2 linked regions of the Lentimicrobium sp. L6 genome follow. The protein of the gene in region 1 interacts with the protein of each later gene in a pairwise test. Links are inferred from orthologs where the notes say so. Each region holds a gene or a part of one and is shown on either strand. Other genes may lie near its edges.

Evidence for each region.
Region 2: the proteins of ligA (region 1) and leuS interact in binary tests that used the Escherichia coli proteins (3 or more experiments, as listed by UniProt). The link is inferred for Lentimicrobium sp. L6 from one-to-one orthologs.

The regions. Positions count from the first base shown.
Region 1 is NZ_JABKCA010000009.1:28,046-35,016, forward strand. What follows is about bases 1,623-4,592. They hold ligA (NAD-dependent DNA ligase LigA), read left to right. Parts: upstream 1,623-2,069; coding sequence 2,070-4,115; downstream 4,116-4,592. Other genes in these bases: HNS38_RS03595 (AI-2E family transporter), read right to left, coding at 1,623-1,915; HNS38_RS03605 (hybrid sensor histidine kinase/response regulator), read right to left, coding at 4,112-4,592. Outside these bases: HNS38_RS03585 (hypothetical protein), read right to left, coding at 1-529; HNS38_RS03590 (YtxH domain-containing protein), read right to left, coding at 519-779; more of HNS38_RS03595, read right to left, coding at 821-1,622; more of HNS38_RS03605, read right to left, coding at 4,593-5,311; HNS38_RS03610 (SPOR domain-containing protein), read left to right, coding at 5,527-6,971. UniProt on the Escherichia coli protein: DNA ligase that catalyzes the formation of phosphodiester linkages between 5'-phosphoryl and 3'-hydroxyl groups in double-stranded DNA using NAD as a coenzyme and as the energy source for the reaction.
Region 2 is NZ_JABKCA010000003.1:62,774-70,066, forward strand. What follows is about bases 2,566-5,857. They hold leuS (leucine--tRNA ligase), read left to right. Parts: upstream 2,566-2,873; coding sequence 2,874-5,657; downstream 5,658-5,857. Other genes in these bases: HNS38_RS01480 (hypothetical protein), read right to left, coding at 2,566-2,605. Also shown: gliding motility-associated protein GldE, read right to left, coding at 1-1,055; HNS38_RS01475 (bifunctional 2-polyprenyl-6-hydroxyphenol methylase/3-demethylubiquinol 3-O-methyltransferase UbiG), read right to left, coding at 1,160-1,951; more of HNS38_RS01480, read right to left, coding at 2,069-2,565; HNS38_RS01490 (ATP-binding protein), read left to right, coding at 6,116-7,252.

The sequences.
Region 1 (6,971 bases):
TTAAGATATTCTGAGGATTTGATGTTATGGAAGTGATAAATCTATCTTTCAATTGCTCAAAAGAATAATAATCCTTAATGTCTACAATGTTTTGATCGAAAGAGGATTCTGTATCTCTTAAATTTTGTTTTAGATGCTCTAGGGTTCCTTCTAAGCCTAGATCTTCTTGAATAGCACTGGCACTATTTAAATCACTCATATCTACCAAGCCTCCTATATTCTTATGGATGGGATCTAAAATCAATGGCTTCTTAAAGATGAAGAGAATGAATCCAAGAATGATATAAAAAAGACTGACGATGAGGTTTCCCATGCCGGGCATGTTCAGAACGTCTGCTAACCATTCAGAAAGGCTTAAAGATAAAAATAGACTTACAAATAACGCTAAAAAACCCATGATGATAGCGAATACAAAGTATCCCGCAGCATGACTCATTTTATTACTTATAGCAAGAAGAGTAATGTCAATCCTAAGATTCACATAATTCTTCATTAAATCGGCAGTTTTAAAAGCAGGATTATTGTCCATCTTCAGCTGGTTTTTCAGTTTGACTTTTGGTCAATTCTTCAATCCCGTCCTCTATTTCATCCATAATGCTTTCGGCAGTTTCATGAAAATCAGAAGACATTTGATTGATTTTATTCTTTAGCTTTTTTCTATTGGTTTTACCATCGTTTGGGGTCAATAATAAAGCTGCTCCCGCTCCTATTGCTGCACCAATTCCCGCTCCTGCCAATAGGGCTAGTAATACTTTTGTTGTTGAAGAATTTTCGCTCATAACTTCGGTTTTGACTTTTATACGCAGAAAACCAAAATAAGTTATATTTTTTTTGTGAGGCTTTGTACCAGCCTAAATTCACCTAAAAATTCACCTGCAATAATACGAAGCACGGTATAGGTTGGGATGGCTAAAATCATTCCTATGGCACCACCTAAAGAACCAGCCATCATAATTACGATAAAGATTTCGAGAGGATGGGCCTTCACTGAGTTGGAATAGATGAGTGGCTGTAGAATAATATTGTCTATTAAGTTGGCGGCCAAGAAAACCAAAACTACTTTTCCGCTTACCAAATAAAAGTCTAAGTAATTACCCGCACCCAGTTCGCCTAAAACGCCTAATACTGTTCCTATTGATGCTCCAATCACTGGTCCTAAATAGGGGATGACATTCATGGTGCCTCCAAAAAATCCAATTAACACAGAGCTTGGAACTCCTAGGAAGGTAAGTCCTAAGATGAGGAGTGTAATCATAGACGCTATTTCTATCATTAACCCAATGAAGTATCGAGCTAGCAATTCTCTAGTTTTTCGGAGTATGTTTTTTATCTTTTTAGAGTGTTGAGAGGGAGTGAGAACTAAAACCATATTAACGAAGAGATTTTCATCTTTTAGGAAGAAGAAAGTCATAAACAATACAGAAAAGGATCCAATGAAAAAGTTTCCCGTAAAGCTCAATAGGTTTTTGATGATATTAGAAAAAGTGGCCACATTTACTATTTGTGTAATCTTTTCATCAATAAGTAGCTCCAATTGTTCGTCGGGTTGGATAAGACCATATTCCAATAGTCTCTTATCGATATTGTGTATGGTTTTGTTCAAATTATTGGATACTCTTTTGTTGTCAATATTGGAGATTACTGTGGCTTGGTAACTTACTATAGGTATGAAAATGAGAATGATAGAAACCATGAGAACGACTTGTGTGATTAGGGTCATAACCGCAGCTAAAGCATTTGATATTCGATGTTTTCCGATTTTTACTTTCCTTAGGGCTCTCACTAATGGTCTTCCAATGAGTGATAATACTAGTGAAATAATTAAAGATGTCACTAAACTACTAAAATACCAAAGAGATAGTGCCAAGAGTAGGGTGAAAACAACAGTAACGACGATACGAGTAATTTTGCTCATAGAATTAATTGTTCTTATTAAAAGAAAGCTAATTTATAAATAATACTGATAGTAGCCGAATTTAACGAAACCTTATACCGTTTTCTTTATTATGGGGAGTGAAAATAGAGATTTTGGTATTATATTTGGCAGCGTAAATCACAAAATATTTTCAATGACTCAAGAGCAAGCAAAGCAAAGAATATCAGAACTTTCTTATGAAATAGAACATCATAATCAATTATACTATGATCAATCTAAACAAGAGATTTCTGATTTGGAATATGATCAACTGCTTGTTGAGCTTATCAAATTAGAAAAAGAAAACCCTCAACTTTTAAGGATGGATAGTCCAAGTCAGAGAGTGGGAGGGAGTATATCCAAGAATTTTGTTCAAATAAAACATCAATATCCTATGCTCTCCCTAGGGAATACCTATAATAGGGAAGAGTTGGCTGAATTTGATCAGCGAGTGAAGAAGATGCTGGGCCAAGAAGAAGTGGAATATGTTTGTGAATTGAAATTTGATGGCGTAGCTATTTCTCTTTGGTATGAAGATGGTAAATTAGAAAAAGCCGTGACGCGTGGTGATGGGGTTCAGGGAGATGTGGTGACGGCCAATATTAAAACTCTTCATTCTATTCCATTGAAATTGAAAGGGGAGGGTTTCCCAAGAAATTTTGAGGTAAGAGGAGAAATTGTGATGCCTCATGCGGGATTTGAAAAGATTAACAGGCAACGAATAGCCAATGGAGAAGAGGCTTTTGCTAATCCTCGAAATGCGGCCAGTGGTAGTATTAAAATGCAAGACAGTAGACAGGTGGCCAAGCGTCCTTTGGAGTGTTTTTGTTATTATGCGCTAGGAGATTTGCCAAATGTGACTACTCATTACGATAGTCTCGTATTGATCAAAAGCTGGGGTTTTAACGTAGCAGATAAGATGGGAAGATATTCCAATATAGAAGATGTATTTGGATTTATCGAAGAGTGGGACGAAGCCAGACATCAGCTTCCTTATGATGTGGATGGTATTGTAATTAAGGTAAATGATTATTCTCAGCAAGAAGAATTGGGTTTTACTGCAAAGAGCCCTCGTTGGGCCATCTCATATAAATTCAAAGCAGAGCAAGGTGTAACTAGATTGATTGATATTGTTTTTCAAGTGGGAAGAACCGGAGCGATTACTCCGGTTGCGGAATTGGATCCCGTAGCCTTAGCCGGCACTATTGTGAGAAGAGCTTCATTACATAATGCTGATATCATTGAGCAATTGGGCTTACGAATTGGGGATATGGTTCAAGTGGAAAAAGGAGGAGAGATTATTCCGAAGATTGTAGGTGTAGAATTGGATAGCAGACCTGCCAATGCTACTCCATTTGATTATATTACTCGTTGTCCAGAATGTGATACTGAATTGACCAGAAACGAAGGAGAAGCTCATCATTATTGCCCAAATATTGATCACTGCCCTCCTCAAATTAAAGGTAGGATAGAGCATTTTATTGGTCGAAAAGCTATGAATATTGATAGTTTGGGAGAAGGAAAGATAGAATTGCTTTTTGATAAAGGACTATTGACCAATGTGGCCGATTTATATGATTTGAACTATCAAAGTTTATTTGGTTTGGAAAAAGTAATGGAAACGGAGGATGGTAAATCTAGACGATTGAGCTTTAAAGAAAAAACAGTAACCAACATATTGAAGGGAATAGAAGAATCAAAAGAGGTTCCTTTTAGTCGTGTTTTATTTGCCCTAGGAATACGATATGTAGGAGCTACCACTGCTCAAAAGCTAGCCAATTATTTTGGAAGTATGCAAGCTTTAATGAAAGCTGATTTGGAAGAGTTGCTTAAAGTAGAGGAGGTTGGAAAGAAAATTGCGGAGTCATTAGTCAAGTATTTCGAGAACGAGGAACATGTGTATGAAATTGGTAGGCTGGATTTTGCAGGTCTTCAGATGGAACAAGTTGAAGAGGTTTTTGAGGTGAGTGATAATAAGTTGGACGGGAAGTCTTTCGTAGTGAGTGGTGTGTTTTCTCGCAACCGTGATGAGCTCAAATCTCTTATAGAGGAATTTGGAGGAAAGAATGTTTCAGCACTTTCAGGTAAGACCAATTATCTTTTAGCTGGTGATAAAATGGGGCCAGCCAAAAAAACAAAAGCGGAAAAGTTAGGGATTCAAATCCTCACAGAAGAAGAATTTAATGCCATGATTTCTTAATTCATTGGAATAGTAACTTCAAAAGTGCTTCCAATATTTGGTGTACTACTGACTTTGATTTCTCCTTTCAGTAAATCCACCGATTTTTTAAGAATGGATAGGCCCATTCCTGTACCTTCTATATTGGTCACGTTTCTAGCGCGGTAGAATGAATCAAATATCATCTGTAGCGTTTCTTCAGTCATTCCAATTCCTTCATCGGTAACTTTAAAGTGGAATAATCCATTGGCTACATGGGCATGAATATGAACAGTAGTTTCTTTTTCGGAATATTTAAAGGCATTAGAGAGGATATTGTTTAATACCTGAGAGAATAGCTTTTTATCTGTCGAGATATCATCCATTTTCTCTTGTACCTGAAGATCTATAGCGTGATTCTTACCAATTCCAATTTCTAGTTTGAATTTTAATTCCTCAAAATAGCTATCGAGACTAAATTCATCTTTCATTACTTCATAGCGGCCTGAGTCAAATTTTTCGATGATTAAGACATCGTTCAATAACTCTAGTAATTCATGAACACTTGTTTTAATGAGCTTGGTATGGCGAAATACTTTCTCTTTAGGTTTATCACGATTGATCAGGCTTTCCATGATTTCAGCAGAACTCATGATAGTGGTCATAGGGGTTCTGAACTCGTGAGATATGGTGGTTACGATTCTACTTTGAAACTCATTGAGCTCTTTTTCCCTCGATAGAGACTTTTCTAACTGCTTGTTCTTATCTTCAATTTCCTTGGTTCTCTCCTGAACTTTAACTTCCAAGGCGTCATTTAATTGAGCCAGTTCCTCTTGTTTTTCTTTCAATTCTACATCAACCAAATGCCTTGAATAGCCCATTTGGACAACGGTTCTCAATGTATCTCGGGTTACGGGTTTTAATACATAGCCAAAAGGTGCGGTTTTCAAGGCTCTGTCAAAAACAGAGTCTTCCGAATTAGCTGTAACGTATATCACTGGGATGTTATAGTCTCGAGTGATGATATCAGCAGCTCCGATACCGTCTGTTGAACCCGGCATATCTATATCCATGAGTACCATATCTGGTCTTAATTCGCCAACCTCCTTAATAACGGTATCGGTATTGGTTCCAAGACCAACCATTTCAAAACCTATTCTTTTGACGGTGATGTTCATCATCTTTCCAGATAATGGGTCATCTTCAGCTACGTATATGGATATTTTTTTCTCGAACATTTGCCTTTATTTTGGTCCAAATTTACTAATAATTTTGATTAAATTATATTTAAGAATGTACTAATTAAATCTATTTGTAGATTGGCTAATAGTCACTTATGCTTGTTGATGTTGAATAGTGAAAAATGTTAAAAAATATGTAAAGGCCATAAAATCAGCCATATAGCCTATTTCTGTGTTTAAAACTTTGTTAATACTCTATTGAAGATTCTTTAATGCTAAGAAATGGAATAAGTAGATTTGATACATGCGAAATAGTACCATCTAGTAAACAAATAGATGGTAAGAAAACTGAAGCTATGATTGAGTTGAAAAAATATATTATTTTGGTTGTTCTGTTAACCTTTGTTTCTATTCAAGGAACATGGGCTAAGGAATCAGATTTTGATAAGGATCCAAACCTTGAGAGCCTGATGCCAGATGATGGTGATTTTCTTCCAGATACTGTTAATGTCTTTCATATTGCAAAAGACGTAAGCGAAATATTTATGAATGCGATCAATGGCTCAGTTTATCATGATGTTCATGGCGATGTAACTCTATTAAATTCAATTTTTATTTCAAATTATACTTCCAATGATGTAGGGCAGGCTTATCAGGAAGCTTTGAATCAGCAGATTAAAGCCAAGAGAGGTGATGTGGGCTTAAATATGAGAGGTGATTATACTGAAAATTTTACTCCAGGGATATCCGTTGACGAAGATCTTACCTTTAAAAGAAGGTTTTATGTAGGTTTGGAATGGGATATTATAAAAGGTGGTTTATTCGATGCCAATAATCAAATACATCAAATGAAGATGCAAGCCATTCTTAAGGAGTATGAAACTTTGGAATATGCTGAGCAAGAAAACTACCGCTACCTATTTAATTATATCAACTATATATTTAATGTTAGAAAAGTAAAGGTGCTTGAGGAGAGAAAAAACCTAGTGAAGAAACAGTTGGAGTTTACTAAGGAATTATATCATTTGCGCTATGTGGGTTGGGAAAAAGTACTCCAATATCAGGCTAAGTTAGAAGATATAGATCAACAGGTTTTTCAATTGCAGAATTTTAATAAACATATCCCAGCAAATATTCCTGATACTTTATTAGCGAATCCTATGACCGCTGATGATTTGCCTTTGTTTGATGTTAACCTGGATAGTTTGATGAGAATATATTATAATCATCATGCGGAAGATACAGTGACTCAAATTAAACTGGCCATATATAAGGATAATCTAAAATGGTGGAAAGATATTACACTTAAACCATTTGTTAGATACAATATGTATATGGATGAGTTTAATACTTTTAAGAATTATGGTTCCGCTGGAGTTACCTTAAGGGTGCCTTTGCGATTTCATAATAAAGGTAAGCTCATTAAAGCTCAACAGAATGTTTATCAGTCTGAGCAAATGAAGGAATTAGAAGGTGGCGATAATGAGTTAGTTAATATTTATGCTGAATTTGGATTTAAACTTAAGCAAATCAAAGACCTTTATTATAGAAAGATGGTTAATGATGAGTTGATTCGTAAAGAGTTAGTGAAGAAAGAATATAGAGATGTAGCTTTTAATCCGGTTATTACTTTGGGATTAATTGATGACAAGAAAGCTATTGAAGCAGAAATCATTGATTTAAAAAAACGAATGTACATTAATTTGGTGCGCTTATC
Region 2 (7,293 bases), on another replicon or contig:
AATTCATCATTGATTTCGCCCACTATTTCTTCTAGAATATCCTCTAAAGTTACTAAGCCTGAAGTTCCTCCATATTCGTCTACAACAATAGCAAGGTGGATCTTCTTTTGACGGAACTCTTGTAGCAATTCGTTTATTTTTTTGTTTTCAGGAACGAAGAATGCTGGTCTTATCAATTCTTGCCATTCAAAATTAGGTTTTTCATTTAAATATGGAAGTAGGTCTTTAATATAGAGGATGCCTTTAATCTGGTCTAGTGATTCTTTATAAACAGGAATTCTACTATATCCAGATTGTATCAGTAATTTCAATATGTCAGCATATTCATCTTCTAGATCTATGGCAGATATGTCAACTCTCGCTTTCATGATTTCAGAGGTTTCCATATCGGAGAATTTTACAATTCCCTTTAGCATGCTTTTTTCTTCTTCGTAGGTGATGTCACCACTTGTCAACTCAATAGCATCATCCAATTCGCTTTTGCTAATGTCATGACCTTTTTTTGAGATTCTTCGGTCAACTACAGAAGTGCTAAAAGCCAATATTCTGCTAAGTGGTTTTATGGCATTATGAATGATGTAGATAGGATTTGACACCTGAAGCGCAAATCGTATATTGTATTGATTGGCGTATACTTTTGGTGTGATTTCTCCCAATAGAAGTAAGAGAAAAGTAACAATGACCACTTCAATAATAAACCCAAGAATTGGAAAGCCAGAAAAATTAAATACCATACCAGTGATATAGGCAGATAAGATTACAATGGCCACATTTATAAAGTTATTGGCTATTAAGATGGTGGCTAGTAATTGTTTAGGTTTGTTTAGAAGTTTGATGATTCTTTGACTTTTGCTGTTGTCCATCACATATATTTCTTCTAATTGGCTACTGCTTAAAGAAAAGAATGCGGTTTCGCTACCCGAAATTAATGCGGAAATCATTAAAAGAAAAAACAGTCCCAGTAGGGCAAAATATAGGCTAAAGTCCGTGGGAGCGTGAAAAATAGAATTCAGTAGGATAAATAAACCCGGTAAAGGATCGTCAATTTGTTCCAATGTAATTGAGTGTTGATTATGAATGCAAAAATAAGTGTTTTTATATTAGATTTCTTAATGCAGGAAAAAAAATATGAATTCTTTTTTTTTAATGGGAGAAGTACCTATTTGCCTAGTACAAAGTAGGCTGTGGTAGTTAAGAAATCACGTAAATAGGGGATGCCAGATATTATAGCAGATTGTTTTCGAGCCTGTAGACCAAATTTATATTTATAATTGGGGTTGATCAGGTAAAACTGTTTTTTGAGTACTTTGAGTTGGGCTTTTTTTGAAATTCTATAAAATCTGTTGATGCTTATCTGGGTATCTTTCACTTCTAGTAATCCGTCAACAACTCCTTGTCTTTTATCACCCATCTTTAACATGGTTTTGTATATTGGCCGTGGTAAGATATGATAGTAAGGGAGTTTTGAAAGCCACTTGTTTTGTAACATCTGCTGGTGACCACCAAAAGGCATACACCAAGGTGGCATTCCTATAAAAATAATTCCATTTTCATTTAACAATGAAGCCAACTGCTTTAGCATTTTCTCCTGATCATGAACATGTTCTATCACATCTTTGAGAATAATTAAATCAAAACCTTGTCCCAATTCTTCTTTGGTGATATCATGAATGTCTTTATTGAAGAATCGTACTTTATTTTGAGAAATTTCCTCAGCCATAAACTCTTTGGCTAGTTTTACTCGTCCACTACTTAATTCTATACCTACGGCATGATGTCCAATTTCAGTAAAAGCCTTTAACACGCCAGCCTCCGCAGAACCTACTTCACAAATGCTTAATGGTTTCTTTTCTCCAAGAAACTCCTCCACAAAAGGAATGATATAATCTCTACTGTGCTCAAATTGCTGATTGAAATAAACTGCTTTCTTGGTATGGAAATCGAAGGCCATGATTCATTATTGTTTGCAGCAAAAGTAATCTTTATTTAGAATTTACAGTTAAGATAGACATGCCGAATTATTCAAAATCTTGTTAATTCTTATTAGAAAGAATAATAAATTCACTTTTTAGAAATTGAATCCGATTACAATAGGAGTAATTAATACCTCGAAAACAGTTTCTTCTATTGATTGTTGATGATTCCCATCGTTGTCGTATTCATTATGATAATCATAGTACATTACTCCATGAATTCTTAATCCAAACTGAAATCTTTTATAATGGTAAAATCCTGCTGCACTAAAGCCATAATTTAATCCAATAATATCATTGAAACCATCCATGGTTCCTAATGATATCTCAGGACCTATATCAATATGGAATTTTTCTGGAAATAAAAACCTGTATTGAATTTGTAATGTGATGAGGTCAATAATATCAAAATCAATATATGTGGAAATTGGAAATCGAAATCCTATACCCGTTTTTAATCGGGCACCTACTCCAAATTGTTCAGAAAATCTATAGGTGTAATCATATGAAACTGCTAATGGCTCTAATGAAAAACTATGTTGATTTTTTTGTGTGAAAAATGAATAATCTTTATCCTGTGAATAGAGGTTAATAGTAATGATACTAAACAGAATTAATAGTGTTTTTTTCATGTTATTCCTTTTCAATAATATCAAAAGTAGAGAAAAATGACGGGTTTGTTAAATCAGGGATGAATATTAATAAATTATTGGCTATTATCAGCTCAATGAAGTCATTTCTAGATTAGAAATTATTATTCGCGTTTTCAAGGCTTTTATATTAAATTTGCGCCCTTAAAATAGACTACAATCAGCTATTTAAATTTCTTAGTGCTTCTTTGTGCCTTAGTGCCTTAGTGGCAATAAAAGTAGATTAGCTAATAATAAAGATAATAACAGCATGGAGTATAACTTTAACGAAATAGAAAAAAAGTGGCAAGCCTATTGGGCAGAACACAAGACTTTTAAAGCAGAAATAAAAAAAGACAAGCCTAAGTTTTATGTCTTAGATATGTTTCCTTATCCTTCTGGTGCTGGACTACATGTGGGCCATCCTCTAGGATATATTGCCTCTGATATTTATTCTCGTTATAAAAGAAACAAAGGTTTCAATGTTTTGCATCCAATGGGATATGATGCTTATGGTCTTCCTGCTGAGCAATATGCCATTCAAACAGGAACACATCCTGCTGTTACTACAGAAAAGAATATTGCTCGTTATCGTCAGCAGTTAGACCAAATTGGTTTTTCTTTCGATTGGGATAGGGAAGTAAGAACATCCGACCCACAATATTACAAATGGACACAATGGACTTTCATTCAATTATTCCATTCCTATTTTAATAATGAGACCAATAAGGCTGATAAAATTGAAACTCTGGTTGCGAAATTTGAAGCTGAAGGAAATAACAATGTAAATGCAGCCACTTCTCAAGAAGAGATTTTTACTGCTGAAGATTGGAAAGCAAAATCAGAATTTGAGCAGCAAGAATTATTGATGAATTATCGTTTGGCTTATTTGGCCAATACAACTGTGAATTGGTGTCCAGCTTTAGGTACCGTACTTGCTAATGATGAAGTAAAAGAAGGATTATCAGAAAGAGGAGGTCATCCAGTTGAGAAACGAATGATGAAACAGTGGTTGCTACGAATTACTGCTTATTCTCAACGTTTGCTAGATGGTTTAAATACCATCGATTGGAGTGATTCTTTAAAAGAAACGCAACGCAACTGGATTGGTCGTTCCGAAGGAGCTTCTGTAGATTTTGAAGTAAAGGGAGTTGAGGAGAAGATAGAAGTATTTACTACTCGTCCTGATACTCTATTTGGAGCAACTTATATGGTTTTAGCTCCTGAACACGAATTGGTATCTCAAATCACCACTGATGAGCAAAAAGCAGAAGTAGAAGAATATGTGACCTGGGCTAAAAATCGTTCTGAAAGAGAGCGTATGTCAGAAGTAAAAACCGTAAGCGGGAAATTCACTGGTGGTTACGGAATCAATCCTCTAACAGGGCAAGAAATTCCAATTTGGGTAGCTGATTATGTATTGATGGGTTATGGAACGGGTGCTATTATGGCGGTTCCTGCACACGATACTCGCGATTTTGCTTTTGCTAAACATTTTGAATTACCTATTGTTCAAGTGGTGAGCCAAGAAGGAGAAGAACCAACTGACCCAGCAACTTGGGAAGATTCTTACGATTCTAAAGATGGAATTTCTATCAATTCTGGTTTCTTAACCGGAATGAAAACGAAAAAAGCCATTAAAGCTGCCATCCATAAAGTAAAAGAAATGGGAATTGGCGAAGGCACCATCAATTACAGATTGCGTGATGCTATTTTTAGTCGTCAAAGATATTGGGGAGAACCATTCCCAGTTTATTATAAAGATGGAATGCCTCAAACCTTAAATGAGGACCAACTTCCATTAGAATTACCAGAAGTAGATAAATATCTTCCTACAGAAAGCGGTGAGCCACCATTGGCCCGAGCTACCAATTGGAAAACTGAGGAGGGTTATCAGTTAGAGACCAATACTATGCCTGGTTTTGCTGGTTCTAGTGCCTACTATTATCGCTATATGGATCCTAATAATCAGAATGAGTATTTCTCAAAAGAAGCTATCGATTATTGGCAAAATGTAGATTTATATCTAGGTGGTGATGAGCATGCAACTGGACACTTATTATATTCTCGTTTCTGGGGAATGTTTCTTTTCGATTTAGGTTTAACTGTAAAAGCTGAGCCTTTCCAGAAATTGATTAATCAAGGGAAAATTCAAGGACGTTCAAGCTTTGTGTATAGAGTGAATGGTACCAATAAGTATGTCAGCTTTGGATTAAGAAAAGAATACCAAACTACTCGTTTACATGTAGATATCAGTTTTGTAAATAATGATGTGTTAGATACAGAGGCTTTCAAAGCATGGAGAGCAGAGTATGCCGATGCAGAATTTATTTTAGAGGATGGTAAATATGTTTGTGGTTGGGAAGTTGAGAAAATGTCCAAGTCCAAATATAATGTTCAGAATCCTGATGATTTAATTGAGAAGTATGGCGCTGATACTTTCCGTTTATATGAAATGTTCCTCGGGCCTCTAGAGAGTCATAAACCTTGGGATACCAATGGGATTGAAGGTGTCTTCCGCTTTATGCGTAAGTTCTGGAGATTATTCCACAATGAGCAAAACGAGTTTGAGGTGAGTGATGCTGAGCCAACCAAAGCTGAGTTGAAAATCCTTCACCAAACCATTAAGAAAGTAGCCGACGATATTGAGCGTTTCTCGTTTAATACCACAGTGAGTCAGTTTATGATTTGTACCAATGAGCTTACAGATTTAAAATGCAATAAGAAGGCTATTCTTGAACCACTTACCATTTTAATTGCAAGTTATGCGCCTCATATTGCTGAGGAATTATGGCAGAATTTTGGTCATCAAGAAAGTATTTCAGAAGCGGAATATCCAACATTTGTTGCAGAACATGTAGCTGAAAATAATTTCTCTTACCCTGTTTCCTTTAACGGAAAAATGAGATTTAAAATGGAATTAGCAGTGACCATGAACCCAAAACAAGTGGAGGAGGCTGTGTTAAATAGCCCAGAAGCTGAAAAGTGGTTACAAGGAAAAGCTCCTAAGAAAGTGATTGTGGTGCCTAAGCGTATTGTGAACATTGTGATTTAATTTGTTTTGCTCCCTGAGCTTGTCGAAGGGCGCAAAGCTATAAAGGCACAAAAAAAAAGAGATGTCATCGCAAAAGTCGATGGCATCTCTTTTTGCGTTTTATTACTTGAAACTGAGGGGTCAAAGTCTTGAGTAAAGCGAAAGGATTGAGGCCCTAGGATATGAAAGATAAAACCAAGGATGCTGCCCCTTCGTGTATTTCTACTAAGTTCAATGTAAACCTCAGGGCTATCACCCTTTACATCAAACTAAGGGATTAAAGCCTTGAATATGCGAAAGGAAGTTTTACCCTGAATTTAGGAATCTGAAAAGAAACAGTAGCTCGATATTTTGTTAGTATGTAATAAAAAACTTACTAATAAAAAACTTACTAATAAAAAACTTACTAATAAAAAACTTACATATATTACTTGATAATCCATGTTGAATGACCTATCTTTGTGATAAATATTTGATAGATGAAAATTCCTTTTGTATATGGTAAGTTAGCACTTTTTTCTGATTTCACTGACAGAGAAACGGAATTAGAAAGGCTTGTAAATAACTTTAAATCAGGCGTTAATACTATGCTTATTTCTCCTAGGCGATGGGGTAAGTCTTCTTTGGTGGTGAAGGCTGCAGATCGAGTTATTGCTAAAAACAAAAAAGTAAAGGTTTGTTTTATTGATGTGTTTGAGGTAAGAACTGAAGCTCAGTTTTATCAAGTTTTGGCAGAGGCCGTTATGAAGGTGACTACATCTAGAATTGATGAAATAGGGGGGTATTTGCAAAGATTCATGTCGAAACTACTTCCTAAAATTAGTTTCAGTCCGGATAATATGCAAGAAATATGCCTAGCATTCGATTGGAAAGATTTGCAAAAACATCCGTCAGAAGTTTTAGATCTAGCCGAAAAAATGGCCATTGAAAAGAAAATAGAAATAGTTTTGTGTTTTGATGAATTCCAAAATATAGCTGCTTTTGAACATCCTTTAGCATTTCAGAAGAAACTACGCTCTCATTGGCAAAAACATCAAAAAGTGAGTTATTGCTTATATGGTTCTAAGCGACATATGATGATGGATATATTTACTTCTCCCTCAATGCCATTTTATAAGTTTGGAGATGTCTTTTTTTTAGAAAAGATAAAAGAAGATAAATGGGTGCCTTTTATTCAAAGTAAATTTTTAGAAAGCAAAAAAAAGATACATGAAAAAGATGCTCGACTAATAGCACAATTAGTAGAGAACCATCCATACTATGTACAGCAATTGGCACAACTGACTTGGCTAAGAACCATAAACACCTGTAAATCTCCATCTATACACGATGCTCATGATACCTTGATGCTTCAATTATCGCTATTGTTTCAAAATATCACGGATTCATTGTCAATAATGCAGGTTCATTTTCTGAAGGCTTTGGTAAACGGAGAAACAAGATTAAGTTCAAAAAAAATTTTGGACACTTATGATTTAGGTTCCTCAGCAAATATCTCACAGCTTAAAAAAGCCTTAGCAAATCGTGAAATCATTGATATTGTTACAAACGAAGTGAATTTTACTGATCCCGTTTATAAAGCTTGGTTAAAGAAATATTATTTTAAAATAAAATAGGCAAGATTTAGTGATGGAATATATGGATTACTTGGAATTCC